Regions from separate parts of the Massilia sp. TWP1-3-3 genome, predicted to be linked through region 3. Evidence: predicted binding sites of a transcription regulator. Region 3 holds the regulator's gene; each other region holds the start of a gene.

Region 1 (10,158 bases), 150 kb from region 3:
TTCGCCGCTGTTTTTCATCTGGCCGATTAGCCGGTACGCCATGAAACCGAGCACGCACACTCCCAGCAGCAGCACGCCCCACAGCATCAGCATCCGGTTGCGCGCCGCACTGCCGGCAGCGGCGGCGTCGCTCGGCGCTGCCGCCTGCACGCTGCCAGCCTTCATCTGACCTGCCACCGCCTGCTCCACCGCCTGCAATTCCGCCGCTGAAAATCCAGGCGCCACTTGCGCCACGTCCAGCGCCGCACTCTTGGCGCCAGCACGCCCGAAGACCATCGAATAAGGCCCCGGCCCACTGGCCATGAACACCAGCGTGGCCGGTAGCCACGACAGTTTCAGTTCGGGGGCCGCATCGCTTGGCGCCGATGTTGGCCGCAGCACCCAGCGCGCTTCATGCGCGTCGTCGACGATCACGTCGCCCGACTTGCGCAGCTTGCCGTCTTGCGTAATCTGGAAGAACGTGGCCTGCAGCTGCGGGCGAAATTCCCAGCGCGAGGTGCTTGCGCCTTTCAACGCGGGCAGCTCGACGTAGTTGCCAAACACCGCAGGCAGCACCACGTTCTTATCCGAAAACTGCAGGCTCATGCGGCGCACCGGAATCGCCTGGGCTGCGTTATAAACCAGGTCGCCGGCGAGCTTGCCGGGTTCCGGCTTGAGCACCACGCTGTCGAACGCGGGCGGCAGGTCGGTCAGCGTGGGCGACTCGGCCACGATGCGGGCAAACTGGATCGGCGTGCCTTCGCGCCACGACAGGCGCGCATAGCGAAACGCGCGCGGCGCAAACTCCATGCGGTTGCTGGTGAGGGTCTGGCGCTCGCTGTTGGCCAGCCAGCTCAGGCTCGCGTAGCCCAGGCTTTCCCAGCTGCGCAAATCGTCGCTCACTTCCAGCTCCACCTGCGCGTGGTAATTGGTCACGGCGTCGGGCAGCGTGAACGAGAGCGCGTCGAAGGCGGCAGGCGCGCCTTGCGCCTTGCCCATGTCGAACACCAGCGCCTCGAGACGCGCGCCGTCGGCGCCGCTCTTCAGCGGGGCGCCGTGGCGCGTCGTAATTGATGTGACCGAGGTGACCGAACCGTCGGCCGAGGTCTTGATCTCAACATCGTTCTTCACGCTTGCGGCCTGGCCGGGCGCGTTGACGGGGAACACCGTCACCGGCACTTCACGCCTGCTGGCCTGCGATTGCGCCGCTGTCTGTACCAGCGCGAACGGCAGCGCCTTGCCGCTGGCGTTGAACACCCGCAGGTCGCGCAGGTCGGCGCTGCGGGCGTTGAGGTATACCGCTTGCGGCAGGCGCAGCTGGACCACTGCGTTTTTGCCGCTGACGGTGAGCCCAATTGCGTGCGAATAGTCGGCTGCGGTGTCGCTGGCCGGCTGGGCCGCCGCCACCAACGCCCAGCAACCAGCGGCCAGCGTCAAGCTGCGCAGAATGGTCATGTTTGTCATTTATGCTCCTGAGGGTTGTGGTTCCTGCTCGCTCGGATACGGGGCCAGATAGCCGATCAGCACCATCAGCAAGCCAACGCCCACGAACGAGACAATGCGTGAAACGCTGCCGTTGCTGGCCAGGTCGATCAGGAACAGCTTGGCCACGACCAGCGCCAAAAAGCCCGCGCCCACCATCCACCAGCCGCGCGAACGGCGGCGGGTGGCGGCGCGCATGATGACCATGGCCGTCACGCTCCACACCAACGAGAGCATGGCCTGGACGAACAGCGACGCGATCAGCGCGCCGGCCTGGTAGCCGATGTCAAGGTAGTGCGCGGCGCTGCGCAGCAAAATCAGGTTGAGCCAGGCGTACGCGACGATCATGCCGGCCAGCGGCAAGCGTGCCACCAGTGCCACCAGTGCCACCAGCGCATTGCTGGCCCCGGCCAGTTGCGCGCTGTCGGCCTTGAGCATGCGGTAGCAGAACGCGCCCAGCATCAGCGCAAAAGCGGTGGTCAGGTCGAGTGGATTGAGGACCGGCACGTACGGCAGCGGCGCCATTGAACCGTCCTGGAACAGATTCCAGACGGCCGCCAGCACCAGCGACCAAATGGTCGCCGCCGGCAGCAGCAGGTGACGGTACCAGGCGGCCAGCGGCGCCGCCGGCCAGCGTTCCTGCGCGCTGCGGCGCATCAGCCACAGCACGGCGAGCATCATCGCCCACGCCGGCACGAAGTTGGCCCAGCTGCCGCTCACCTGAAAGCCGCCTTCGGCCAGCAGGCGCGCCTCGGCGCCGGCGCCGTACAGCCAGGTGCTAATCGCAATTTCGCCCACTTTCCACAGCATGATCCACGGTCCCGCGGTGCGCAGCAGGTGGATCGGCTTGAGCAAAAAGTCAGGCGTGTTCCAGCCACTGGCCGGCCACAGGCGCAGCATCAGTTCGCTGGCGGCCCAGGTCGCGCCAAAGCCGATCCAAACCAGCGCGACAGGCAGTCGCTGCTCGACAAAAAGCAGCGCAAGGACCAGCAGCGTGGCCGGGGCCAGCGCCAGCCACGCACTGGCGCTGTACAGGCGCAGCACTGGCCAGGAGAGGCGGCGCGCCAGCAAGGCAAAGCCGGCGGTGGACGCGCCGATGCACACCAGGTACCACGACCACCAGGCATGCTCGCGCATGGTGTCGGCAGCGAGCGGGGTGATCGTGAGCATCAGAAAACCCGACAACGCATTGAGGATGGGGCCGAACCACCATAACGCCGACCAGCCAAGCATCAGGCGCGAGATGCCTTCCAGGTCCTGCGCGTCGCGCGAGCGCCACAGGGTCCAACTGGTAAAAAAGGCGGCCCCGAAAATCATCAAGGCGCCCAGCAAAGCATTGTCGAACAGGCCGGCCGTCGGCTCGGTCCACGACCATTCGGTGGCGATCAGCAGCGTCAGCGCAACGCCCGACAGCACCTGTGCGACCAGTGCGAAGGTGCGGGCGCGCGCCCACTGCATGCGCGCTGCGATGACGGCCAGGATGCTCGCTGTCGCCAGGCCGCTGGCCACGAGCATATTGGCCATTGCCGTGCCGCGCTGGTGCAGGATGATTTCGGTCCAGGCGCCGGCCATGAACCAGGCAGCGGCCAGGCCAAGAAAGAGCGCGGCGGCGCGCGGGAAAGCGTGGTCGGTGCCGTTTTCATCTTTTTGGGCGCGGAAGGTGGTCGCCATGAAAAAGGCGGTGCCGGCCAAAATCAGGAAGCCGAGCCACAGGTTCGACTGTCTGGCGGCCTGCTGGTCGAGGCCACTGACGGCGCCCAGGAACGAGATCCAGCCCGCTGCTTGCACCAGCAGGCCGAACATCATCGTCAGTTTCTGGCGCTGGCGCAGGCCAACCCAGACCACGCCTGCGCCTTCGAGCGCCCAGGCGGCCGACGTCCAGCGCCCGTCCAGCGCAAACGGAATGGCCAGCGTACCGAACACGATGCCAAGCGCCAGGAACGATTCGATCAGCAGCTTGAGGCGCGATTTGCGGCGGCCCCACAGGGCCAGCGCCAGCGCGGTATAAAACCCGCCCATGGCCAGGGCCGAAAACGCGTTGCCGAAGTGGGTGCCTTGCATCAATGCGATCTGCAGGCCGAAGGCGGCCAGCGGCGTGCCGAACACCAGCGTGGCGTCGACATAGGCTTTCAGCTGGAGCGACTGGCGCATGGCCCAGACCAGGGCGATGGCGACGTAAAAGACGAAAAACAGGATCAGGAACAGCTGGGTGGAGAGGTAGTGCAGTTCCGGCACGTAGCTGCGCATGCCCCAGGCGGTGCCGATGACGAAGGTGAACGCAAAGCCGAGCAGGTTGAGCGCGCGCCAGCTGCGCTTGAGCGCAATGGCCAGGATGCCGGCGTTGAGCAGCGTGTAGTACGAAAACAGCGCCACGTGGCTGCCGCTGCCGGTGGAAGTGAGAATCGGCGAGACGAAGCCGCCGACAATGCCGAAGGCGGCCAGCCAGAAGGCGTTTTGCAGCACCGCCAGCAGGCAGGTAAAGGCAGTGAGCACGAACAGCAGGCCAAAGGCCAGGCCGGAGGGAATCAGGTGGTAGAGGCGGAAGGCGCCAAAGGTCACCAGCATCATGATTGCGAGGGCGGCGCCCTGGATCGGCAGGCTCAGGCCGCGGTGCGTCAGGCGCATGCGCCAGCCCCATACCAGCAGGCCAATGTCGGCCAGCACGATGCCGGCCAGGCGCAGTTCGATCGGCACGGTGACGTGCTCGGACGCGTATTTGAGCAGGAAGCTCACGCCAATGAACAGGATCAGCAGGCCCATCTTGGCCACCAGGTTGCCGGTAAACAGCCAGTTCTTGACGGCCTTGATCCATGCCGGCGTTTCCGCCCGTGGGTAGACGGGGCTCGGCTCGGGCAGCATTGTGGGTGCAGGTGCAGGTGCAGGTGCGGGTGCAGGTGCAGGTGCGGGTGCAGATGCGGGAATCGGCGCCGAGGCAGTGTTAGGCGCAGGGGTAGCAGCGGCCATGGCGGGCACCGGCTTTTGCGGCGCGAGCGGCGGCGGAGACAGTGGTTCCGGTTCCGACACCGGCGCAGGGGTGGGGGCAGGGATGGTTTCAGGTGCCGGTACAGGTCTGGCGCGCGGCACAAAGGAAGGCACGGGCTGCGCGGTCTTTTCAGCTTGCGCCGGCGCAGCAGCAGTCTTGAGCTTGGCCCGCACCTCGTCGAGCTCAGCTTCCAGGCGCCGATTGGCGCTCTCGAGATTGTCAAGCCGGCGCCGGACCGCCCCGGTCGCTATCAGCGCCGCCAGGAACGGATAGCCGAAGATGAATAAAATACCAAATACCGCCGCCAGAAACATACAACCCCTCTTCTTGTCATTCTGAAAAAGTTTCCAAAGAGGATTGTATACTGACGGCGGGTGCAAAAGAATAATTCTTTATTAACTTATGCTACCTTGGTTCGGTGGTATCAATCCGCGCGACCTCGGGTAGCGCGGCCCGCAGCGCACGCGCACATTACCAGTTCGATTCGCGCTCAGGTGTCGACGAAATATGGTGGATCGACAGGTCGGCACCCTGGAATTCCTGCTCGGGATCGAGCCGCAAACCCATCGTCGCCCTGAGCACGCCATAAATAGCGCAGCCGCCCGCCAGTGCAATGGCGATGCCGAGCAAAGTCCCGATCGTTTGCGAGGCAAGCGACACGCCGCCCATCCCACCGAGCGCCTTGAGGCCAAAAATGCCGGCCGCGATGCCACCCCAGGTCCCGCACAGGCCGTGCAGCGGCCAGACACCCAGCACGTCGTCGATCTTCCAGCGGTTTTGGGTGAGCGTAAACATTCCCACGAAAATGAGGCCGGCAATGGCGCCGGTGGCCAGCGCACCCAGCGGATGCATCAGGTCCGAGCCGGCGCACACGGCCACCAGGCCGGCAAGCGGGCCGTTGTAGGCATAGCCGGGATCGTTCCTGCCAGCAATCAGCGCGGCGAGCGTGCCGCCGACCATGGCCATCAGCGAGTTGACCGCCACCAGTCCGTTCATTTTTTCGAGCGTTTGCGCGCTCATGACGTTAAAACCAAACCAGCCCACCGTCAGAATCCAGGCGCCCAGCGCCAGGAAGGGAATTGACGAAGGCGGGTGGGCGGCGATGGCGCCGTTGCGCCCGTAGCGCCCGCGGCGCGCGCCGAGCAGCAGCACGGCCGGCAGCGCCACCCAGCCGCCCAGTGCATGCACCACGACGGACCCGGCAAAGTCATGGAATTCGGCGCCGAAGGCGAGCTTGAGCCAGGCCTGGAAGCCGAAGCGCTGGTTCCAGGCGATGCCCTCGAACAGTGGATAGACCAGCGCCACCAGGATAAAGGTGGCGATCAGCTGTGGATGAAATTTGGCGCGTTCGGCGATGCCGCCCGAAATAATGGCAGGAATGGCCGCGGCAAAGGTCAGCAGGAAGAAGAACTTGACCAGCTCGTAGCCGTTTTTCTGGGCCAGGATCTCGGCACCCGAAAAGAAATCGACGCCGTAAGCCACGCTGTAACCGACGAAAAAATAGGCAATGGTGGAGACGGCAAAGTCGGCAAGGATTTTGACCAGGGCGTTGACCTGGTTTTTCTTGCGAACCGTGCCCAGTTCAAGAAAAGCGAATCCTGCGTGCATGGCCAGGATCATGATGGCACCGAGCAATATAAAGAGGGCGTCGGCGCCGCTGTGAATGACGTTCATGGGATTCCCGAAAAAGGTGCAAAAGTGGAAGATAGCAGTTGCTAAGCAACAATCGTTCCAAATTGGTGCAGTAAACTAAGTCATTGTTCGTAATGAACTTTTTCTGTCCCACGCTTTCGGGTGCCCGCCGCTTGCACCAAAATGTTTGCCCCTTTTCAGTGCGCGCCGCTACCTGCGCCTGGCGCCGACGACCTTGACGTGCACGCTTTCGCCCTCGTATCCGCTTCGTCTGCCCCATTGCCGTAGCGCCGACAGGTAGCCGGTTTCCCGGGCCAATGCTTGCGGTGTGTCGCTGCGCCGGATGATGAACACCTCCAGCGTCGGCTCTTGCCTGCAAGGTCGGTCCGGCAGGGCGGCGTTCGACGCCGGGACGTCTTCGCGCACCAGCAGGCGGCAATTAAAATGCAGCAAGCCGGCGGCCAGGACCCGGCCGGCGGCTCCTTCCATGATCGTTGCGGATTTTTCAATGCAGCTATGGGGGCGGCAGCCGTGGATTAGTATTGTCCCATCCGTTAATACTTCATTCGGTGCGGGATTACCCATCGACAGGTTGATAGCATCTTTCAACAAGAAATCGTTATTCAGCGTGTCCTGGCGATCTTCACCAAACAGGGTGTTGATTTGCCTGGCGCTCATGGCGTGCAAGTCCGGTGCGGGCGCGTCCGGTACGCCGTACGCGCCCGCACCGGACATGCAGGTCAACAGGACTGCTGTAAATAACGGTGCTTTCACTGGTTTTCCTTTTTTACGACGCTGTACCGCCGGCCTGCGCCGCAATCCAGTCCAGCAATTCGCGCCCGCACACGCGAATGCGCGCCGCTTCCACCTGACGCCGCTTGTACGCCGCATGGCTGGCCGGCCCGCTCAAGCTGCGTTCGTGACTTTCTCGGTCCATCAGCTGGATTTCGTACTCGAAAAAGAAATCGACATCGCCGCCCTCGCCGTGCAGGTGGATCATCTTGCGCAGCGTGACCTGCAAGCTGTTGAAGCCACTGCCGCTGTGCGGATTGTCGCTGCGGGTTTGCGGTTCGGACAGCGCCAGCAGCTCGTCATCCATTGTTTGCAGCAGTTCGGCCGGATAAGGCCCGCTGCGGTCGAGCAGAGTGCGGTACTTGACGAAGACTTGCTTTGCCGCATCGAGGTCGAGCAGCGTATTGCGCGTGCGCTGGGGATCGATATTGGTGACCGACAGCAAATGAACCCGCTGCAGCGTATGCAGCGCGAGCAGGCATTCAAAGCGTGTCGCAAAGGTCAGCCGCACGCCCAGATGGTCGTAAATGTCGGACGCCAGGTAGGCTGCCTTTTGCAGCAGTTTCAACAGAATGCTGTCGCGTCCCTTGTTGCTTTTCTTGTCGTAATGTAGCAGCGGCAGGCAAACTTCGCCGTCGGTCAGGAAGTATTGCTCGCCATCTTTGCGGATCACTTCATCCAGGCTGGCGAACACTTGCTCGCGGATGGTGTGGAAGTGACGCAGCTTGAGGTCGCTGTCGATGTAGAAGATCCCGTGCATGACCTTGAGCACCGCGCACGACCACATGTGCAGCGCGTCATTGTGCTCCGCGCGCTGCGAGGCGTAGACCAGCAGTTGCAGCGGATCCTCGGCCAGGCGCACTTGCGCCGGCATCAGCTCGCTCTGCTTGGGTTCGAGGAAATGGGACAGGATGAAGGCGACCGCTTCGCGGTGGCCGCGCACAATGCGCGCGACCGTGGCCGCGTTCTCAAGGTCAAAGCCGTACTCGCGCGCGAACTGGCGCGCGTCGTGCATATTGCGCAGCGCCAGCGACGCCAGGTCAATGGCCGACATGCCATTGGTGATGGCAGTGAGATAGCCCCAGTTCAGCGAAAACTTGTGCTTGCTTTTGAGCGATGCAACGTGCTCCGACATAAACTGGGGCGGCGCGCTTTACTTTGTGGCGGAAAGGCAGGTTTTCATGAAGGCTTTGCGCTCCCCGCCAGTTTTGCCGGTGGCGTCGGTGTTGCAGCTTTTCATTTTTTCCTGCTGAGGCGTCATGGCCTTGACTGGCTTGGCACTAAGGCATTGCTTCATGAACGACTTGCGCTCATCGCCCTTTTTACCGCTTGCGTCGGCGTTGCAGGTGACCATCTTGTTTTGCTGCGCGGATTTGGCCGGCGCGACAGCTTCAGGGGCGGCAAAGGCGCCGCTGGACAGGGTGAGGGCGGCGATCAGGGCAAACAGTGTTTTCATATAAGTCTCCTTCAGTCGTTGAGGAATGAATGCAATTTTGCAACATCACGACTATACGATAGCCCGGCATTTTTCGCCCGTTATTTTGCGCTGCAAGCGCCGCGTCAGCGGATCACCTCCAGCTTGGTCTTTTTGCCGCCCCGGAAAGTGTAGATCGTCATGGCCGCATTGAGCAAGTCGCCTTGCGGATCGAAGCGGATGTTGCCCGTCACGCCCTGGTAGTTGATGCGCTTGATGTAGGGGGCGTAGCGCGCAGGGTCCGGCGATTTCGCTTGTTGCATGGCCGTGGCCAGCACCATCACCGCGTCGTAGGCGTGCGGCGCATAAGCCTGCAGGTCCACCTTGTAAGTCTTGCGGTAGCGCGCCACAAAGTCCGTGTAGCCCTTTTCCTGCGCCGGCGTCACGCCGCCGGCCACCGCGCAGGTGACATTGCCCTCGCCGAGCGCCTCGCCTGCCAGCAGCGGCAGTTTTTCGGAACAGATGCCGTCCCCGCCCATGAAGCGGGCCTTGAAGCCGAGCGCCTGCATTTGCTTGAGCATGGGGCCGGCGACCGCGTCCAGACCGCCATAGAACACCAGGTCAGGCGTTTTGCTCTTGAGCTGGGTGAGGATGGCGCTGAAGTCGGTGGCCTTGTCGTTGGTGAACTGGCGGCCCACGATCCGGGCCGATCCGCCGCCCGCTTTGACACCCTTGATGAATTCGTCGGCCAGGCCCTGGCCAAAGGCGGTGCGGTCGTCGATCACGCCAATGCGGCGCGCCTGCAGCTTGCCCAGCGCATAGCGCGCCAGCGTGCTGCCGATCAGGGTGTCGTTGGCGACAATGCGAAACGCCGACTTGAAGCCCTGGCGCGTGTAGACCGGCGTGGTGGCGGACGGCGTGATTTGCGGGATGGCGGCGGCGTCATAGATTTTCGAGGCTGGCACGGTGGTGCCGGAATTGAGGTGACCGACCACCCCGGCGACCTTGGCGTCAACCAGCTTTTGCGCGACCGCAGTGCCTTGCTTGGGGTCGCCGCCGTCGTCTTCGGCCATCAGCACCAGGCGCACTTTTTTGCCGTCGATGGTGAAGCCCTTGGCGTTCAAGTCTTCGATGGCCATGCGGGCGCCGTTCTCGATGTCCTTGCCCAGGTGGGCGCCGGCGCCGCTGGCGGGGGCGGCGCTGCCAATGCGGACCACGTCGTCGGCGGCGCGCGCGGTGAAGCTGGCGGCAGTCAGGCCGAGGGCGAGGGCGAGGGCGAGGGCGCGCGGGAGGGCGCGGGGGAGGGCGAAGGCGAAGTCGAAGTCGAGGGAAAGGGAGAGGGAAAAGGAAAGGGACAGCGGGGAAAAGGTCGCGCGCATGGGATCCTTGGCATCGGTGTGCGGCTGGCAGGCCGTGACCCCTGATTGTAGCGTGGCGCTCTGCACGCGGCGCCCGGTACGCCGGCGCACCGCCACACCCTGGCAACGCGGACCTTGCGCTGCAGGAAACTGCTGTTGGCGGCGCCGCTTAACCGGGCAAGCGCTGGGCGTCGATATGCTCGCGCAGCTGGGCCAGGCTGGCCTGGGTGTAGTCTTTGTTCAAGTCCCAGGCGAGCAGCGGCTTGAGTTGCGGGTCGAGCAACTGGCGCAGCAAGCCGAGAAATTCGGGACTGGCGATCAGGGCAACGTGCTGGAAGCGGCCTTGCTGTTGCCCTGCAGCAAGGCGGCAATGGCGCTGCGGGCGAACAGTTCGGTCTCATGTTCGGTGGGCGTTTGCGGCGGCTCGTACGCCTTGTTGGGCAGGGCGCCGCCGGTGTTGTGGATGCTGTTTCCCGCCGACGTTGGTCCCAGGCGGTCCGTTTCGGTCTCGGCCGTGC
Region 2 (10,158 bases), on a different contig from region 3:
TTCACTTCGAGCAGATCCTGGTCGGCGTTGACGTCGATCGCCTCGAAGCGCTCGGTGGGGCCGCGAAACACGTGCGCCACGGCGGCGATGAATGCCTGCCCCAGCGGCGCGTGGGTCAGCAACAGGATGCCGACCATATTATGCCCGCCCTGCCTGCAGCTCCAGCGCATCGATGAACATCGCGGCCACGTCAAAGCCGCTCTGGTCGGTGATCTCCTGGAAGCAGGTCGGGCTGGTCACGTTCACTTCGGTGAGGCACTCGCCGATCACATCCAATCCTACCAGCAGCAAGCCGCGCGCGGCCAGAATCGGCCCGATGGCCTCGGCGATGTGGCGGTCGCGCGCGGTGAGCGGCTGCGCCACGCCCACGCCGCCGGCGGCCAGATTGCCGCGGATTTCATCGCCCTGCGGGATGCGCGCCAGCGCGAACGGCACCGGTTTGCCATTGATGACGAGGATGCGCTTGTCGCCCTTGACGATCTCAGGGATGTAGCGCTGGGCCATGATGGTGCGCGCGCCGTTGAGGGTCAAGGTTTCAATGACTGAACCGAGATTCATGCCGTCGCTCTTGATGCGGAAAATGCCGGCGCCGCCCATGCCGTCGAGCGGCTTGAAAATCACATCCTGGTGGCGCACGTGAAAAGCGCGCAGGCGCGCCGGATCGGACGAGACCAGCGTGGGCGAGGTGTATTCGCTGAACTGGGCGATCGCCAACTTTTCGTTATGGTCGCGAATTGCCGATGGCTTGTTGAACACGCGCGCGCCCTGGTTTTGCGCCAGTTCGAGCAGGTAGGTCGCGTAGACGTACTCCATGTCGAAGGGCGGATCCTTGCGCTGCAGGACGGCGTCGAATTCGGACAGGCGGCAGGCGGCCTTGGGAGCGGGCACGAACCAGTTGTCAAGCTGGCCGGTGAGGGTAATGTGGGCCACGTTGGCCGTGACGACGCCTTCGTCGAGCGCCATGTCGCTTTGCTCGAACGCGTGGATCGTGTGGCCGCGGCGGGCCGCCTCGCGCATCATGGCGAAGGTCGAATCCTTGTACGTTTTGAAGCCTGCCAGCGGATCGGCGAGGAAAGCGATTTTCATGGACGTTTCCAGTGGGGGTAATGAGCTGATTTTAGCCGGAAACGGCAATGTTGGCTTGACAAGGGCAGATCAGGTCGCGGGAACGCGGCGCAATGCGCGGCAAATCCCGTCTATCCGTAGGGCGCAACAGCGCAGCGCATTGCGCCAAGCGCCGCCAGGAACGCGTCAATACACCTCGGGATTGGGATCCGTGCGCTCCATCTCCAGCGACGCGGCCAGCAAGCCCAGACGCGCCACCACCCCATATACATAAAACCGGTTGGGCGCGGCCGTCCCCGGCTTGGCTTTCAAGTCCGGCACGGCATGCTGCTGGGCAAACGCCAGCGGCACATATTGCGAACCGGGGGCGTTCAAGTTCTGGTCGACCCCGCGCTCGGCATGGATCCGGTAAAAACCGCCCACCACATAGCGGTCGATCATGTACACCACCGGTTCGGCCACCGCATCCTGAACACTTTCAAAGGTCGGCACGCCTTCCTGAATGATGACGTCGGTAATTTCGACCCCATCCTTGATCACGGACATCTTGTTGCGCTGCTTGCGGTTCAGGTCCTTCACTTCGCTCGCGTCGCGCACCGTCATGATGCCCATGCCGTAGGTCCCAGCATCGGGCTTGACGATGACGAAGGGCTTTTCCTTGATCCCGTATTCCTTGTACTTCTTGCGGATCTTGGCCAGCAGCATGGTGACATTGTCGGCCAGGCATTCGGAGCCGTTGTCTTCCTGGAAATTGATCTCGCCGCACTTGGCGTGGAAGGGATTGACCATCCACGGGTCGACATCGATCAGCTTGCCGAATTTTTTCGCTACTTCATCGTAGGCGGCCAGGTGGTTGCTCTTGCGGCGCAGCGCCCAGCCGGCATGCAGCGGCGGCAGCAGCGACTGCTCATGGATGTTTTCCAGGATCGCCGGGATGCCGGCCGACAAATCATTATTCAGCAAAATGGTGCACGGATCGAAGTCCACCAGCCCCAGCCGGCGCCCATTGCTTGACCTGACCATTGGCTCGATCACCAGCATGTTGCCATCAGGCAGCGCCAGCGGCGTGGGCTGGGTGATGTCCGGCGACAGCGAGCCGAGCCGCACGTGCAAGCCCGTCTGGCGGAAAATCTGCATCAGGCGCGCGACGTTTTGCAGGTAGTGAGGATTGCGGGTGTGACTTTCGGGCACCAGCAGCAGGTTGCGCGCGTCCGGGCAATACTTGTCGATCGCCGCCATGGCCGCCTGCACGGTCAGCGGCAGCATCTCGGTGGCAAGATTGTTGAATCCACCGGGGAATAAATTGGTATCGACCGGGGCCAGCTTGTAGCCGGCGTTGCGCAGGTCGACCGAGCAATAGAACGGCGGCGTGTGTTCCTGCCACTCCATCCGGAACCAGCGCTCGATGGCGGGCGTGGCCCCCAGAATTTTTTTCTCGAGGTCGAGGAGCGGGCCGGTGAGGGCTGTGGCGAGGTGGGGAACCATGGAGTGACGTCCTTAAGGCTTCATCGATAATGTGTTCCGCATAAGTCGGGGCGGATTCCTTATTTTAAAGTGTTTCGGGGCCCATCAACGCAAAAAGGCGCCCCGTGGGGCGCCCGGACGACCCGCTTGCGCGGGCCGAAGGTCAGAAGCAATCAGGAATGGTAGGCCGACTCGCCGTGGCTGGTAATGTCCAGACCTTCCCGCTCTTCTTCTTCCGGTACCCGCAGACCGATGACCAGGTCCACTAGCTTGTAGGCAATGAAGGCCACCACGGCCGACCAGAGAATGGTCGTGCCGACGGCGGTTGCCTGCGTGATCACCTGGCCGCTGATCGAATAGTCGGCCGACGGCTTGTTCGCCACATAATCCCAGATGCCGGTGCCGCCCAGCGACGGCGAGGCAAATACGCCGGTCAGCAAGGCGCCCAGAATGCCGCCCACGCCGTGCACGCCGAACACGTCTAGTGCATCGTCGGCACCGATCAGGCGTTTCAGGCCATTCACACCCCACAGGCAAATAATACCAGCCAGCAACCCGATCACCAAACCGCCCATCGGCCCGACGAAACCGGCCGCAGGGGTGATGGCCACCAGGCCGGCCACGGCGCCGGAAGCGGCGCCCAGCATCGATGGCTTGCCCTTGGTGATCCATTCGCCGAACATCCACGACATGGTGGCGCAGGCGGTGGCCAGCAGCGTATTGATGAAGGCCAGCGCGGCAACGTCGCCCGCTTCGAGGGCCGAACCGGCGTTAAAGCCGAACCAGCCGGCCCACAGCAGCGAAGCGCCGATCATGGTCATGGTCAGCGAGTGCGGCGCCATGGCTTCGCGGCCATAGCCGACGCGCTTGCCGATCATGATCGCGCCCACCAGGCCGGCGATGGCCGCGTTGATGTGGACCACGGTGCCGCCTGCAAAGTCGAGCGCGCCCTTCTGGAACAGCCAGCCCGCTTTGGCGCCTTCGATGCCTGCCGAGGCGGCGTCGGTGATCATGTCAGGGCCGGTCCAGAACCAGACCATGTGCGCTACCGGCAGGTAGCTGAAGGTGAACCACAGCACCATGAAAGCGAGCACGGCCGAGAACTTGATGCGCTCGGCAAAGGCGCCGACGATCAGCCCGCAGGTGATGGCGGCAAATGTGCCCTGGAACGCGACGAAGGCGAACTCGGGAATGACGACGCCCTTGCTGAACGTGGCAGCGTAGGCGAAGGTGCCCTTGATCGGATCGAAGATACCGCCCAGCATCAGACGATCGGCGCCGCCAAAGAAGGCATTGCCGCCGGTGAACGCAATCGAGTAGCCGTAAATGCACCACAACACGATGATCAGCGCGAACACGGTAAATACTTGCATCAAGACCGACAGCATGTTCTTGGTGCGCACCAGGCCGCCGTAGAACAGCGCCAAGCCGGGGATCGTCATGAGGATGACCAGGATGGTGGCGATGAACATCCAGGCGGTGTCGCCCTTGTTGGGCACCGGCGCGGCAGCCGGGGCTGCTGGCGCAGCTGCAACAACTGCTGCTGCGGGAGCCGGCGCAGCAACCGCGGCTGCGGGCGCCGCAGCTGCGGCCGGGTCCGTTACGGTTGCCGTTGCTGCCGGCGCATCGGCCGGGGCCGCGTTTTGCGCCGCCACCGGCAGCGCACTGAAGGCGAACAGCAGGGCCGCCGCACCCAGCCATTTTGTGATCGTGTTGTTCATCGAACTTTCTCCTTAAAGAGCTTCGTTGCCGGTTTCGCCAGTACGGATACGCACGACTTGTTCCAGGTTATAAACAAAAATCTTGCCGTCGCCAATCTTGCCGGTGCGCGCAGCCGATTCGATCGCTTCGATCACCTGCTCGACGATGGCGTCGTCGACGGCCGCTTCGATCTTGGTCTTGGGCAGGAAGTCGACCACGTATTCGGCGCCGCGGTACAGCTCGGTGTGGCCCTTCTGGCGGCCGAAACCTTTTACTTCGGTCACGGTGATGCCTTGCACGTTGATGGCCGACAGCGCTTCGCGCACTTCGTCGAGCTTGAACGGCTTGATAATGGCGGTAATGAGTTTCATGCGCTGCCTCGATCAGAAAGTTTTGGAAAGGGTCAGAACGGCGCCGGTGCGGCCCAGGTTCTTGCCATTGCGGGCACTGACGTAAATATCGGTGCTGGTGTCCACCACCGCCAGCGACAGCGACGCAAAGCCCAGATCCTTGGTGACGCCGATCTTGTAGTCGTTGTAGCTCAGCACGCCAAAGTGACGGACGATCTGGCGCCCCGCATGCAGGTTCAGCATCAAACCCGGCGAGAGTTCGATGTTGGCGCCCACGTCGAGGTAGCCGCTGCCCTTGGTGTCGGCGGTGCCGAACAGGTTGGTCGTCGAGCGCGAGTACTTGATATAGGCCGGGCCGTAGCCGAGCTGGCCGTACAGTTCAAAGGTGTTCGCATCGGGATCGAGGTTGTAGGACGGATAAGCATAGTACAGGCCGCCCACGTCATAGCTCAGGCCGGGGGCAATTTCGCCTTTCTTGCCGCCGTACAGGTCGATTTCGACGTTGCCGTCGGCGCCCAGGTCATGGGTCCACTTGATGGTCGATGCCCAAACGCCGGCGTACAGGCCGCTCGGGCTGTGGGTATAGTCGGCGCCGCCTTGCAGGGCCGGCTGCAGGCGGCTCTGTGACAGGCCGCGGTAGCGATAATCGGTGGTCACGGCCGCATTGTAGGTCAACGCATGCTCAGGAACGGCATCGGCAGCCTGGGCGGCTGAAGCACCGAGTGTGGACAGGACGAGCGTGAGCGCGGCGGCGAGCGAGAACTTGGTGGTCAGGTTTTTCATTGCGATTTCCCTAATGGTTTGAACGTGTGGCGCGGTTGCGGTTTAAAATCCTGGGTGGAGCATCGGTGAAGCATCACTCGGCTACTGCTTCTTTAGCAGAAGTCGTGCCAGCTCCAAAACGGCGTCGCAGGACTTGTTTTTGCGCCTGGCCTCCTTTACTTGCTCATAATAAATTGTAAAACCCGGTGGGCAGGGGTCGGAAAACACCAGGATCGCACCAACTTGATGCGGTGCGGGCACCACAACGGTGCGAATAGTCACTCACAAGGATTTGACATGGATATGAATAGTTTTTTCAACGACTTGCAAGGAAAGATCAACCAGGCCATCGAGTCTTCGCCGGCCAAGGACATCGAGAAAAACGTCAAGGCGATGATGACCCAGGGCTTTTCCAAGCTCGACCTGGTCACCCGCGAAGAGTTCGACATCCAGAACCAGGTACTGGCCAAGACGCGCGCCAAGCTCGAAGCGCTCGAGATGCGCGTGCAACAGCTCGAAGAAAGCCTGGCCAGCCAGAAAGTGTGACGCCCGCTTCCCTGTTCAGGAAAGCGGGGCTGGGGGTGCTGGGTGGCGCGGCGCTGCTGCTGCTGGCGGGCCTTGGCATCAGCGCGGCCGGCATGGCGGACGACTTGCGCCCCACCGACGTGGGCATTGTGCTCGGTTCCAAGGTCGAGCTGGACGGCCAGCCGTCAGCCCGGCTCGCCGCCCGGCTGGACCGCGGGGCAAATCTGTATGCGCAGCGCGTGTTCGCGCACCTGATCGTTAGCGGCGGCACCGGCGTCGAAGGCTTCGACGAGGCAGCCGTGATGCGCGCTTACCTGCTGAAAAAAGGCGTGCCGGCCAGTGCCATCCTTGTTGACAGCGCGGGCAACACCACTGACGCGAGCGCGCGCAATTGCGCCAGGCTGATGGCCAGCCATGGCTTTACGAGCGTCACCGTCGTCAGCCAATACTTCCATGTACCACGCACCCGCCTGGCGCTGCGGCGCTACAACATTGCCCGTATCGGCTCGGCGCACGCATATTTTTTTGAACTGCGCGATTTGTATTCGATCGCCCGCGAAGTAGCCGCCCTGCCCGCCTACTGGCTGAATAGCCGCCATCCCTGAACGCAGACTGCGCTGCGTTCGTTCAGCGCGTAATTGCGTTGCTGCCCAACCGGTTATAAACGGGCTCGTAAGCGTAGCCCGGCGCGCTGATGCCCGTCACCGTGTAGGTGAACGTGCCGCCGCTTTTGACCAGCGGCGAACTGGCAAAGGCCACGCCTGCGGCATTCGTCGTTGCCACCGCCGCGCCGGCCACGATGCCGCTCCAGTTACCCGACACCGTGGCGCCCGCAATCACGCGCCCATTGCTGTCCTTGACGGCAACGCCGGCCTGCGCATACGACTCGCCTGCCCGACTGCCCGTGCCAAGCGCCATGGTGATGGTCTCGACATGCATGGCCAGCAGCGGCGTGCTGGCCGTCGGCGCGCTCACCGTCATGGTGTAGCGGCCGATGCTGCCGTAGCTGCTGTAACCGGTACCTTGCGGGTTGCCATTGGCGGCACCCTGGATCGACAGGTAATACTGGCCTGCCGGTACCGCAATGCTGATCGCACTGCTGAGCAGCGCGGCCGGGTTGGCTTGGGCAAGCACGGCGCCGGCAGCGTCGCGCAGCGTGATCAGGATGTCGAGGTTGGGCGAACGCTGGAACGGCGTGGCGTTGATCGTGACGGTGCCGGCCGCCGCGCGCAGGCTGAACACGTCGGTGTCAAGCGGGGTTTCCACCACGCCATTGATGGTGTAAGAGCTCATGCCGTTCAGGTCGGTCGGCGACAGCGCGCGCGCCGTGCCCATGGTGTTGCCAAAATCATCGGCGGCGAACAGCACGCCGTTGCTTTGCATGACCAGGAAATCATCTTCCTTGTTGTTGGCGCCCGTGTACTCGCCTTTGCTGAACTGCACCAGTTCCTTCGAATAGCCCACGCCCATGATCGGCGCCCAGCCGGTCGCGCCGGAACCGTGGCCGCTGTAGTAACCCAGCGTGGCCGTGCCGTCGTGGCTGAGGCCCAGGTTGTGGCCGACTTCGTGCGAGACCGCCTCGGCAATGTTTTTCTCGCTGTTGCCCAGCATGTCCTGGAAAATGAAGGCGGTCTTGTAGGTTTCGACGGTATGGTCGAACACGCCCACATACGCAAAGCCGCCGCAGTTGCAATTGCCCTTGTTGCTGCCAACGGTGAAATTTTTGGTGATCAGCGCGCGCGCGCCGTAGGTGTCGTCGGTGCTGGAAACACGGGTCATCTGGTCGACGCTGGGCTGCTCGGTCGTCACGTCAACATCGAACGGCGCATAGTCTTCGGCGACGCGGCGCCACACGTTCTGGATGAGCGCCAGTTCATTGGTATTGAAGGTGCCGGGCACGCCGTCGAGGTCGAACGCGGGGCTGACGATCGGGTCGCGTGCGTAACTGGTGTTCCAGGCCGACCCGGTGGTGGTATGGCCGTTGAAGTCAAGGTAGATCTTGCGCTTGGAACCCGGCCGCGAGTGCAGCACGAAGGTTTGTTCGGGCGGATAGATCACATTCGAGACGGCCAGGTCCGAGCCGGATGAGGTCAAGCCCTGCTCGATGAAGACCAGGCGGCCGCTCTTGTCGACCCAGGCGGAACGGTCGGTGCGCAGTTGCCTGGAAAATTCGCTGGCGCTCTTGCCGTAATGGGCTGCCACTGCCGGCAGGTGCGCGCCGAGCCTGGCGACCGCTTGCTCGCCATTGCTTTTTTCCTCCAGGCGCAGCGCGGGAAAAGCTGGCTTGACCGGCGCGCGCACGCTGCGCCCGGCGGCCGTTTGCGCAAGTGCCGCGCCAGGTGCGATGGCAGTGGCAAGCAGGACCGCGGCGGCGGCAGCGGCAAGCCGTTGTGTGGATGATGGATGCATGCAAGACTCCGATCGAGGACCAGGAAAATACCTTGGAGCAACTATATCAAGGGTCGAGCTTGTTTCACTAGAGAAATATCGCGATCGTCCGGAAGTGTATCCACACGGCAACTAAAAAGTGGCACTTCAGTAAGGGACTTGTTCTCGATGCCACGACTGGTGATGGATCGACAGCGGCGCCGGCCACCGGTGCAAACGGCACGGCGACAAGGCGGTATAGTCAAGCCGCAGCGAGGAGACCTGCATCAAGGAGACCACATGGACGTGTTTGCCGACTACCTGGCGCACATCGCCGACCAGCAACAGCGTGCCCGCATGCACGACGTGCTGGCCTGGGTCACGGCGTCTTTCCCGCAGCTCACGCCAACCATCGCGTGGAAGCAGCCCATGTTCACCGATCACGGCACCTTCATCATCGGCTTCAGCGTGGCCAAACAGCATATGGCCGTTGCGCGGGAATTGGTTGGCATCACCCATTTTTCGCAGAACATCCTGCGCGCCGGCTTTCAGCGCAGCAAGATGCTGGTGCGCTTTCCGTGGGACCGTCCGGTCGACTTTTCACTGCTTGGAAAAATGATTGAATTTAATCTCGCGGACAAGGCGCACTGTGTTACTTTCTGGCGCAAATTTCGCAACATTGTGCCAGCGCCTGCTAGCTGATGAGACCGGTGCACTGCCTTGTGCATTCCCAAGGGCGCCCGCAGCGGCGGGCCTTAGATTGGTTGAGGGCCGGCGACCGCCAGGCCCGGCGGCAGTTGCCGCGACCAATTATTGGAGAATGCCATGCAAGCGCACCATCGTCTTTCCCGCATCATGCTGTGCCTCACCGTTGGCCTGGCCAATGCCGCCTGGGCCTACCCCGAATACCGCGTCACGGTGGTCGGCCCTGCCAACAGCTACGCCACCGACATTAACAAAGATGGCGTCGTCACCGGCGACTATTACATCAACGGCAGCTCGCCGCGCGGCTTCTTCAATCGCGGCAAGGGCGTGGTGTATCTGGGCACGTTTGGCGGCACGTCGAGCAATGCCGCTGCCATCAACGACAAGGGGCAAATACTGGGACAATGGACCACGACCGCCGGGCAAGTGCGCGGCTTGATTTACTACGCGGGAACGCGGCGCGACATCGGCATCATTCCCGGCCACAGCACGCGCTATACGGACATCAATAATGGCGGCTTCATCATCGCCCAGGGCACCCGGGAAGGTATGGTCGGACCGCGTAGTTTCCTGCGCGCGCCGGACGGCAAGTTGACCGATATCGGCACGCTGCCTTTCGATGACCCGATCGCGTACGCCAGCGCCATCAACAACCACAACACGATCGCCGGCGCCTCGGGACCGCTCACCTTCCCTGACCAGCCCTTGCGCGCCTTTACCTGGTCGCAAGGCGTGATGCGGGACCTGGGCGACTTTGGCTTCGCGCCCAACTATGGCGAGGCGATCAACGATTGTGGGCAGATTACCGGGTCGATGTCGGTACCGTACGGGCCGCACAATCGCATCGCGTATCTGTACAGGAACGGACGGATGATCGACCTGGACGGGCGCCCCGTTAGCGCCGAGCGTGACAGCGCCGGAGCCGGAATCAACTGCCACGGCCATGTGGTCGGTTCCAGCAACCATCTTTCGGGCTTTGTGTATCGCGGCAGACGGATGCAAAGCTTGAATGCGCTGATCGACCCGGCGCTGCACTGGGATATCTTTTCCCCGCAAGCGATCAATGACGCGGGCCAGATTGCCGCCAACGCCATGCGCCACGGCGTGCAGTACGCCGTGCGCCTGGACCTGATCCGGCCGATGACCGCGCGCGTGCCGGAACTGGAAGCCGATGCCGCGACGCTGGCACCGGCCATCAGCGAGGCCGAGGCCAAGGCAG
Region 3 (10,158 bases):
TGCCGAGCCTGGTAACCGCCCTGATCGCCGACGGGACCGAATCACTGGCCGTCGCGGTCGACGCGCGCAGCGCCGAATCGCTGGTGGAACTGCCTGCCAATATTCGCATGCTCAAGGACGAAGGCCATGACGTCAAAGTCATGTTCCTCACGGCAAACACCCATTCGCTGGTGGCACGGTTTTCCGAGACCCGTCGCAGCCACCCGCTGTCGCACCAGTTGCGCCCGGACGAAAACCCGGCTTCGCGCCGCACGCTGATCGAATGCATCCTCGAAGAGCGCGAGCGCCTGTCCGCCATCGAACAACTGGGCCATGTGATCGATACGTCGGAATTGTCAGCCAACAAGCTGCGCGCGTGGATCAAGGAGCTCGTCGAGATTGAACGCGCGCCCATCACGCTGTTCTTCGAGTCCTTCGCCTTCAAGCTGGGCGTGCCGCTGGACGCCGACTTTGTGTTCGACGTGCGGGCCTTGCCCAACCCCTACTACGACCTGACGCTGCGCCCGCTGACCGGCATGGATGCGCCCGTGATCGCCTTCCTCGACGCCCAGCCAAGCGCGGCCGAATTGCTGGAAGACATACGGGCTTTTATTGCCAAGTGGTTGCCGTCGTTTAAGACCGACAACCGCAGCTACTTGACGGTGGCGCTCGGCTGCACAGGGGGCCAGCACCGCTCGGTCTACATGGCCGAGCGCTTGGCCGCTCACTTCAGCCCGACCGAGCGGGTCGTGCTGCGCCACCGCGAGCAGTGCTAGACGTAGCGGCGCGCGTTGGAGAACAACCGTGCTCGCACTTGGCGCCGATCTGGACGCGAACTACCTGGGTTTTTACTGAAAATGGAACGGCGCTCGTGCTTGCATGAACGGCAAATGTAGACCTGTCCAACCTACCATTGCGACAACGGAAAAACTTCCCTGTTGAGACTAGAGGTGTCTCGCTCAAGTAACCCGTTTGGGTACACCCCGATCGAACTGCTCAGGGGCCGTAATAGTTGCTTGCGAAAATAACACGGTTGGCCGTACACTCAGCCGGACAAAGGCCGCTTTCGGCCAAAGCGGTCATTGCATCAAGCGGCCTTGGTACTGCGGCTAAGCTAAATGATTTTTTCTCCGTTTACTCATTCACGCCAAACAGTTTTCCTCATGTCGCTTCAACGGAATGTTCAACAACAGAACGAACTAGCGTTTCACGAAATGCTTCCCGCAGCGGAGCATTTTAGCGCGAGTGGATTCCTGCTGGAGCCCGGAATTTTCTAAGCAAGCAGGGGATTGACCTCGACACGTCCGTAATCGTCGCAGCATCCGAGGGTTTTGTACTTTGGTTTTCCTTCGGACTCGGCGGAATACTTCTGACGGCAGACCGTCGGTTCTTTAGCTTTGAATTGGAGCTCAATGACGCACTCCACAGATGTTGTGTTTGTGCACGAATTTGCTGACGTGACCGCCCAGTTGAGGCCGTCGCTATGCCGTCGAGTACCATCGACCGACAGGGACCGGCCATAACCTGACACTCGCGGAAGTCGGTGATAGGGCATCATCAAGGCACTCCTGTTGAGTAGCGGGTTTAGACTGTCAGATTTTGCAGTGTGCTCTGACTTCGATGATGTCGGGTTCATGGCTGCCATTTGCCGACATGTGCACGGAGAATTAACTGATGTGGGAACTGGTACTTGAAAAAATTCAACGTCTGAGACAGTTCGACGCGCAACGCCAAGCCTTCGGCGCGGAACTTCATCAATACGAAGCGGCAGCCCCATTGAGTGAAGGGGAGATCGCCGCTGCGGAAGCACGTCTTGGCTGCGCACTTCCAAGTGAACTCGCAGGCTTCTATCGCGAGGTCGGAGATGGCGGCGTGGGGCCATATTACGGAACCGTGCCCGTCAATTCGCTGCAGACAGAGGATGCTAAATACATATTCATCGGTGAGCAAGGCTGCGGACATCGAACTTATGTCATTTCGTCGGGACCGAAGGCGAACGCGATCGTGTTTCGAGATTTGGATGAGGACGGCTTCACCGAGACTGCCACTTCGCTTCTCGCGTTTTACGAAAATTGGCTCGATGATGAACTTGCAGCCTTTCAGGAGGTAAGGCGACTGATTGACGAGGGTTTGTCCGCCGAGGCGATTGTGCTGGAACTTTCGAAATCCCATAAACGGCATGACGGACGCGATCTTGTCGCGAGTGTCATCGACGCTCAAAAGCCAGTAGGACTGTTTGGGTCAAAAGGGCAGCGGATCTATCACGGAGCTACGCAGTTCCCATGGTATGAAAACAGGCTGAACGAGTTCCGCCGACGGACTGCAACTGGGGGTGACTCGCCGGATTCGAGTAAACCAACGGGCGCCCGGGACCAACCTTGGTGGCGCATTTGGAATTAGGCGGTGGTACTCATGAATGTCGAAATGAGCGCAAGTTGAACTCCGGATACTCTCGCCGGCGCCTGGCGAACCGTACACGACCCAGCAGAAAAACGTGCGTCCTCAGTGGGCAAAGCAATGAAATGATCACTTGCCGGTGTCTGACCGGTAGCGTTTTGGCGAACGAAACGGGCCAACGTGCATCCGGAATAGGGCGACGGTAGCGGCCCTTTATAAAAAAGTTGCGAAACTTTCGGAGGCCCGTCAGCGGCCCCACTACCCCCGTCAGGTTTGACCACTTTGGTTCCTTAGCGAGCTGATTCAGGTTCAACCCTAGCGGCGAAATTGCGTGGAAAACGCCGACATTGCCGTGTCTTTACAGCATCACCCTTGCAAATGCCGCAGCGGGTGCGCGCCAGCCGGCCACACCGGCGTAAAAAAGCGTTCGACCATCTCACCACTCACTTCGTCCAGCGTGCGCGGATTCCATTGCGGCGCATTATCCTTGTCGATGACCAGCGCGCGCACGCCCTCCAGCACTTCGCCATGCTCAAAATTGTGGCGCACCAAGGTGCGCTCCATGCGCAGGCAGCTGGAAACGTCGAGCCCGGCACCGCGGCGCAGCAGTTCGCGCGTCACGCACATCATCAGCGGCGAGCGCTGGGCCATGGCCGCATGGGCTCTTTGCGCAAAGACGTCGCTGTCCCCCGCCAGCGATTGCATGATGGCCGCCACGCTTGGCGCACTGAAATGGTGGTCGATCCGGCTGCGCTGCGCTTCCAGTTCACTGGCGCCGGCGAACCCCGCATACGGCGCGGCAAAATCTGCGATCATGGCGCGCAGCTCGGCCCCGGGCGTGCTGTCGATGCGTGCGGCCAGCGCGGCCATCTGCTCTTGCGGCACGAACACGTCGGCCAACCCCGCGTACAGGGCGTCGGCCGCGCCGACCGTCAGTCCGGTCAGGCCCAGGTAGTTGCCCAGCTGGCCAGGCGCGCGCGACAAAAAGTAGCTGCCGCCCACGTCCGGAAACAAGCCGATGTTTACTTCCGGCATCGCCATCTTGGTCTTCTCGGTGACGATGCGGATACGGCAGTCGGGCCCGCCCTGCGCAATGCCCATCCCGCCGCCCATGACCACGCCGTCCATCAGCGCCACGTAGGGCTTGGGATAGAAATGGATCAGGTGATTGAGCGCGTATTCTTCGGTAAAAAAGTCTTCCAGCAAGGCACTGCCGCCCATCGGGCTCTTGCCGCCCACCTCATGGAAAAAACGGATGTCGCCGCCGGCGCACAGCGCCTTGGGGCTGCTGCTGCCAAGCACGACCGCATCGACGGCGTCATCCGCGCGCCAGGCCTGCAGCACCGCCGTCAAGTCGCGCACCATCTGCAGCGACAGCGAATTAAGCGCTTTGGGACGGTCGAGGGTGATGATGCCGGTACGGTTGGCAACGCGGGTCTGGACGTATTCGCTCATGGAAGGCTGACAATAAATGGATAGACCCATATTTTAGCCTCCGCAGATGCAAAAAGGGCGCCGCAGGCGCCCTCGTGTCAAGAATCCCGGGCCTTAGATGGCTTCAGGGAGTTCTTCTTCAGGCAGGTGCTTGATGGCCTGGTGATTATGGTCCTGGACCTTGTCCTTGTACTTCATGACTTGACGGTCGAGCTTGTCGATCAGGGTGTCGATAGCGGCGTACAGGTCATGCGACAGGCTTTCTACATACACGGTCTTGCCCGACAGGCGAAGGTTGATTTCAGCCTTTTGTCGTTTTTCTTTTTCAGTCAGGTTATCCACGGTGAGGATCACGGCAATATCAATCACGTGATCGAAATGGCGCTTGACGCGCTCGAGCTTGGTTTGTACGTATTCACGGATGGCTGGGGTCACTTCGAGATGATGTCCGCTAATTGTGAGATTCATACACACTCCTAATAATGGTGTCACTTTCCGTTCGTGCGCGGCGCGCAGAGGAACGGCATAAAAATGCCGATTACAGACACTTCCTGAGGCTGACGGGCGGGATTTTGAGCGCTTCGCGGTACTTGGCAACGGTGCGGCGAGCGATGACCATACCCTGTTCCCCCAGCATGTCCGCAATCTTACTATCGGATAATGGATTTTTAGGGTCTTCTGCTCCTGTCAATTGCACGATGAGTGCACGAATCGCCGTGGAAGATGCTTCTCCCCCCGCTTCGGTGGCGACATGGCTACCGAAAAAGTATTTCAACTCAAACATGCCATGCGGGGTCAGCATGAATTTCTGAGTTGTTACACGAGAAATAGTACTCTCGTGTAGACCAAGTGTATCAGCTATTTCGCGCAGCACAAGGGGACGCATGGCTACCGCGCCATGGCTGAAGAAATTGCGCTGGCGCTCAACAATAGCCTCGGAGACACGCAAGATGGTGTCGAAGCGCTGGCGCATGTTTTTGATCAGCCACTTCGCTTCCTGCAACTGGGCGCCCATCTGGCCTTCGCCCTTGCCCTGCTTGAGCAGGCTCGCGTACATATTGTTCACGCGCAGGCGCGGCATCACGTCGTTGTTGAGCGAGACCGACCAGCCGCCCTTGGCCTTGCGCACAATCACGTCCGGGACCACGAAGTCCGACACATCGGAGGCGAACACGGCGCCCGGGTGCGGATTGCAGCGGCGGATGATGGTCTGCGCCTCGCGCAAGTCTTCGTCGTCGCAGTCGAGCGCTTTTTTCAGCTTGTTGAATTCACGCTGGGCGAACCAGGTCAGGTGCTTTTCGACGATGGCCAGCGCCATGCGGCGCGTCACCAGCGGCACGCCGCGCATGGCGCGAATCTGCAGCGCCAGGCACTCGGACGCATTGCGCGCGCCCACGCCGACCGGATCAAAACTTTGCAGCAGCGACAGCGCGGTCTTGAATTCATCGAAATCGATCTCGAGTTCTTCGGGCATGCGCGCATGGATTTCTTCCAGCGTCTCGGTCAGGTAGCCGTTGTCGTCGAGCGCGTCGACGATCAGTTCGACCAGCGCGCGGTCGCGCACTTCGAGCACCAGCACGCGCATCTGTTCCATCAGATGCTCGCGCAGGGTGGTCGCGCTGCCCTCGAGCTGCGGGCGCGAATCTTCGTCGTCGCTGCTCTTGGCGCGGCCCAGGTCACCCCACTCGCCGTCGTTGTCGTTGTTGTTGTCGTTGTTGCTGGCAGCTTCCCCCTCGGGTGCATCGGCGCTTTGGCCTTCGGCCGGCGCCGGTGCATCCTGCGCGCCCGGTTCGGGCGGCGCCTCGGCCGGCGTGGCGCTGCTGCCGATGGCGCCGTCGGCCAGCAGGCGCACCGAATGGTCGAGCGGATCGTCAAGCCGTTCGAGCAGCGGATTGTCGGTCAGGAGCTGTTCGAGTTCCTGGTGCAGTTCGAGCGTGGACAACTGCAGCAGGCGGATCGACTGCTGCAGCTGCGGCGTGAGCGCAAGGTGCTGCGAGGTGCGTAGTTGCAGGGATTGTTTCATCGGTTTGACCTGCTTACATCCGGAAGTGCTCACCCAGATAAACGCGGCGTACCGATTCGTCTGCGATGATGTCGTCCGGACGGCCAGAGGCCAGCACCGCACCCTGGTTGATGATGTAGGCACGGTCGCAAATGCCGAGCGTTTCGCGCACATTGTGGTCGGTGATCAAAACGCCGATGTCGCGCTCCTTCAGGAACCGCACGATGCGCTGGATCTCGATCACGGCGATCGGATCGACCCCGGCGAACGGTTCGTCGAGCAGCACAAAGCGCGGATTGGTGGCCAGCGCACGCGCGATTTCCACGCGCCGCCGCTCGCCGCCCGACAGCGACATGGCCGGGTTCTCGCGCAGCTTTTCGATCTGCAGGTCATGCAGCAGCGTGTCGAGCCGCTCCTTGAGTTCTGGTTTGCTCAGGCGCTTGCCGTTGACCTTTTGCAGTTCCAGCACGGCGAGGATGTTTTCTTCGACCGTCAGGCGCCGAAACACCGACGCTTCCTGCGGCAGGTACGACAGGCCGAGCGCGGCGCGCCGGTGAATCGGCAGGCTGGAGATATCCACGCCGCTGATGTCGATCGAGCCGGCATCCGACGGCACCAGGCCCACGATCATGTAGAACGAGGTGGTCTTGCCGGCGCCGTTGGGCCCCAGCAGGCCGACTACCTCGCCGCATTCAACCTGCAGCGATACGTCGCGCACGACCAGTTTTTTGCCGTAGCTTTTCTGCAGGCCGCGCACGATCAGCGTGCTGCCACAAGCTTTCGGTTCGATCATGGCATGCCCGTCGGAGCTGGCGTGCCAGTCGGCCCCGTTGGCGCAGTTGGCGCGGTTGGCGCCGGCGCGGCGCGCGGCTTGCGCGGCGCGATGATCAGCTGGCCGCGGCCCTCGCCCGGCTTGCTCGCGCCGCTGGCGTCGTTACGGGCGGTGAATACCTCGCGCATGCTGTCGTACGAAATGAATTCGCTCTTGATTTCGTCGGTCATGGTGCTGCCCTCGATCTGGCGGATATGCGCGCTGCCGAACAGCTTGACGACGCCGCTGCGCTCGTCGTATTCGATGCGCTGCGCATTGCCTTCGACCCACAGCTCGGGGCCGCCGTCGCGCTTTTGGCGAAACGTCGCCATCTTGCCGGGCACGCCCGTGAGCGTCACCTGCATGTCTTCTTCGGGACTGGTCTTGATCACCGCTTTTTCAGCGCGCAGCACCAGCGTGCCCTTAGTGACGACGATGTTGCCGGTAACGATGGTGACCTGGGCGACTTCGTCCACCAGCAGCGTGCCGTAGTCGATTACCGCGCGCTTGCCGGCGTCGGCTTTCTCGGCCGAGGCGCCCAGCGCCACTAGGCCAAACACTGCAATTGCTATTATTTTTTTCATTTTCTACTGCCCTTGGGTGGAACGATGATCTGGCCACCGCCGGCAAACTGCACCTGGCGCGTGGCGTTGTTGGCCTTCATGCCGACGCCGGTAATGGTGTTGGCGCCCAGCGCCATGTCGACCCGCACGCGGGACTCCATGCGGTCTTCTTCCGGAAACACGGTCAGCGCTTCGGTGGTCATGTGCATCAGGCGCGCCATAGGCGAAGCGGGGCGAAAGACGTCGACCTTGCCCAACAGGTCGACCTGGTCGTCCGCATGCCGCAGGCGCGCTGTGTTGGCCTTGACGGTCATTGGACTCTGGCCGGGCGCCAGACTTTGCAGCATGGGCTGCTCGACGTCCGAGACGTCGCCCAGCGGACGGTGGGTCAGCTTGGCGCCGTAGAACAGGTAGCGCGGCTTGCCTTCGGGCGTCATGCGCACGAAACTGAATTTTTCAACGATGTAGTCAGGCTCGTTGCCGGCTGCGGCCGGATCGACCTGGCCGTCGCCGCGCTGCATCACCTGCACCAGCCAGAAGCTGCCCAAGGCGGAGAAGATGAGCGCCGTGATGGTCAGCAGCAGCGGCCAGCGATGGGCGGTGCGCTTATCCATGGCGGCCCCCGCCCCGCAGGCATGGGTCCCGCAGGCCTGATTCCTGATTCTTGCCTGTCACGCGAAATACGGCGCCAGCGCCGCCTCGTACGTGCCCTGCGCGCGCATCACCAGGTCGCACACTTCGCGCACGGCGCCGCGCCCGCCGCCGGCGCGCGTGACGTAATGGGCGCGGTGTTGCACCTCCGGGTGCCCGGTGGGCACAGTGACCGCAAAGCCGACCTGCAGCAGCAGTGGCAGGTCGATCACGTCGTCGCCGATATAGCCGCACTGCTGCGCCGTCAAGCCGGTCGCTTCCAGCAGTCTGGCAAAGGCGATGCGCTTGTCGTGGATGCCCTGGTGGACATGCATGATGCCCAGGTCGGCCGCGCGCCGCACCACAATCGGCGACTCGCGCGCGCTGATGATGGCGGTGGCCACGCCGCTTTTTTGCAGCAGCTGGATGCCCAGGCCGTCGAGGACATTGAAGGTCTTGGTGGTTTCGCCATCCGGGCCGTAAGTCAGGCTGCCGTCGGTGAGCACGCCGTCGACGTCGAAGATCATGACCTTGACGGCCGCAGCGCGGCGCATGTGTTCGAGCTGGTTCATCAGATTACCTTTGCGCGCGTCAGGTCGTGGATGTGCAGGGCGCCGACCAGGCGCCCGTCGTCGTCCACCACCAGCATCTGGTTGATGCGAAACTGCTCCATGACGGCCACCGCGTCCACCGCCAGCTGTTCGGGGCGCACGCGGCGCGGTTCGGCATGCATGACGTCGCGGATCGTGATCTTGGTGAAGTCCTGGACTTTCTCGATCAGGCGGCGCAAGTCGCCGTCGGTGAACACGCCCACTGGACGCTGGTCGGCGTCGACGATGGCGGTCATGCCCATGCCCTTTTGGGTAATTTCGAGCAGCGCGGCGGCCAGCGGCACATCGGCCGTCACCATCGGCACGTCCGAGCCGCTGCGCATCACGTCCTTGACGTGGGTGAGCAGGCGCCGGCCCAGCGCGCCGCCCGGGTGGGAGCGCGCAAAGTCTTCTTCCTTGAAGCCGCGCGCGTCGAGCAGCGCCACGGCCAGCGCGTCGCCCAGCGCCAGCGTGACGGTGGTGCTGGCCGTTGGCGCCAGATTGAGCGGGCACGCTTCCTTGGCCACGGAAACGTCCAGGTGCACGTCGGCCAGCAGCGCCAAACTTGATTTGGGGTTGCCCGTCATGGCGATCAGCGGCGCGCCCATGCGCTTGACGATCGGCAGGATCGACATCAGTTCGGCCGTTTCGCCGGAATTGGAAATGGCGATAAAGGCGTCCTTGGGGGTCACCATGCCCAGGTCGCCGTGGGCAGCTTCGGCCGGATGGACAAACATGGCCGGGGTGCCGGTGGACGAGAGCGTGGCGGCGATCTTGCGGGCGATGTGGCCCGACTTGCCGATGCCCGAGACGACCACGCGCCCGCCGCATTCGAGCAGCATGGCCACTGCCTGGCCGACGCTGTCGTCGCCGACCAGCCGGTCCTGCAGCGCGTGCATGGCGTCGGTTTCGATTTCCAGCGTTTCGCGCGCCATCGCCATGGCGCGCTCGACGACGTTTTTGTCAAAAGCTTTCAGCATTGTTTTTTCATCGGTTACACTCATGGAAGCAGTATAAACGAATTGCGAAAGCAAAAAACTTGCCAGACGCAACAAATAGCGTTTTACCCCTCCACGTCAACGGCATAGCATGGTTTCAGGACTTGAACTTACCCTCTTATTGCTAGGCAGTGCGGTGCTCGGCGTGGTCGCCTTCCGCATGCTGCATCTGCCGCCCATGCTCGGTTATCTGGCAGTTGGCATCCTGATTGGCCCGCACGCGCTGGGCCTGGCCGAAAACAACCATACCACCGAAACGCTGGCCGAATTTGGCGTCGTCTTCCTGATGTTTTCCATCGGCCTGGAGTTTTCGCTTTCCCAGCTGATGGCCATGCGCCGCATCGTGTTCGGGCTGGGCATGGCGCAGGTGGTGCTCACGATCGCGGCCACCATGCTGTTCGGGTGGCTGCTCGCCACCCAGCTGCCGGCCAGCATTCGCATCACGTGGCAGGCCGCCTTTGCGCTGGGCGGCGCGCTGGCCATGTCGTCCACCGCCATTGTCGTCAAGATGCTCACCGAGCGGCTCGAACTGGAAAGCGCGCATGGCCGCAAGATCATCGGCATCTTGCTGTTCCAGGACCTGGCCGTGGTGCCGCTGCTCATTCTGATTCCATCGCTGGGCAAACCGGCCGACGAACTGGCGGGCACGCTGGCCTTGGCGGGCCTGAAGGCGGTCTTTGTGCTGTTGCTGCTGCTGTTCATCGGCCAGAAGATCATGCGCAAGTGGTTCACCATCGTCGTCAAGCGCCGCTCG

The links. The regulator sigma-54, encoded in region 3, starts transcription at its own class of promoters, with help from an activator protein. The targets are predictions, from matches to a motif close to TGGCANGNAANCTGCTTT.
Region 1: a site for sigma-54 is predicted at 6,161-6,178, ahead of ACP7D4_RS00235 (ammonium transporter). Genes of this name have one in related genera too.
Region 2: a site for sigma-54 is predicted at 5,456-5,473, ahead of ACP7D4_RS15930 (TorF family putative porin). Genes of this name have one in related genera too.

Annotation. Positions count from the first base shown of each region.
Region 1 covers NZ_JAFCWX010000001.1:48,947-59,104, reverse strand. The annotation lists gene ACP7D4_RS00245 (DUF3999 family protein) at 1-1,443, opposite strand, end outside; gene ACP7D4_RS00240 (DUF2339 domain-containing protein) at 1,444-4,758, opposite strand; gene ACP7D4_RS00235 (ammonium transporter) at 4,916-6,118, opposite strand; gene ACP7D4_RS00230 (hypothetical protein) at 6,287-6,820, opposite strand; gene ACP7D4_RS00225 (TIGR04552 family protein) at 6,864-8,003, opposite strand; gene ACP7D4_RS00220 (PsiF family protein) at 8,022-8,324, opposite strand; gene ACP7D4_RS00215 (branched-chain amino acid ABC transporter substrate-binding protein) at 8,429-9,661, opposite strand; partial or broken gene ACP7D4_RS00210 (host attachment protein) at 9,810-10,158, opposite strand, start outside.
Region 2 covers NZ_JAFCWX010000014.1:127,178-137,335, forward strand. The annotation lists gene ACP7D4_RS15905 (PTS sugar transporter subunit IIA) at 1-137, opposite strand, end outside; gene gshB (glutathione synthase) at 139-1,086, opposite strand; gene gshA (glutamate--cysteine ligase) at 1,252-2,550, opposite strand; gene ACP7D4_RS15920 (ammonium transporter) at 2,703-4,250, opposite strand; gene ACP7D4_RS15925 (P-II family nitrogen regulator) at 4,263-4,601, opposite strand; gene ACP7D4_RS15930 (TorF family putative porin) at 4,614-5,363, opposite strand; gene ACP7D4_RS15935 (accessory factor UbiK family protein) at 5,640-5,888, shown strand; gene ACP7D4_RS15940 (YdcF family protein) at 5,885-6,472, shown strand; gene ACP7D4_RS15945 (zinc-dependent metalloprotease family protein) at 6,495-8,276, opposite strand; gene ACP7D4_RS15950 (iron chaperone) at 8,535-8,936, shown strand; gene ACP7D4_RS15955 (HAF repeat-containing protein) at 9,060-10,158, shown strand, end outside.
Region 3 covers NZ_JAFCWX010000001.1:195,175-205,332, forward strand. The annotation lists gene rapZ (RNase adapter RapZ) at 1-755, shown strand, start outside; gene ACP7D4_RS00910 (SMI1/KNR4 family protein) at 1,654-2,379, shown strand; gene ACP7D4_RS00915 (enoyl-CoA hydratase/isomerase family protein) at 2,743-3,831, opposite strand; gene hpf (ribosome hibernation-promoting factor, HPF/YfiA family) at 3,925-4,278, opposite strand; gene ACP7D4_RS00925 (RNA polymerase factor sigma-54) at 4,349-5,833, opposite strand; gene lptB (LPS export ABC transporter ATP-binding protein) at 5,847-6,605, opposite strand; gene lptA (lipopolysaccharide transport periplasmic protein LptA) at 6,602-7,207, opposite strand; gene lptC (LPS export ABC transporter periplasmic protein LptC) at 7,204-7,800, opposite strand; gene ACP7D4_RS00945 (KdsC family phosphatase) at 7,858-8,388, opposite strand; gene ACP7D4_RS00950 (KpsF/GutQ family sugar-phosphate isomerase) at 8,388-9,410, opposite strand; gene ACP7D4_RS00955 (monovalent cation:proton antiporter-2 (CPA2) family protein) at 9,496-10,158, shown strand, end outside.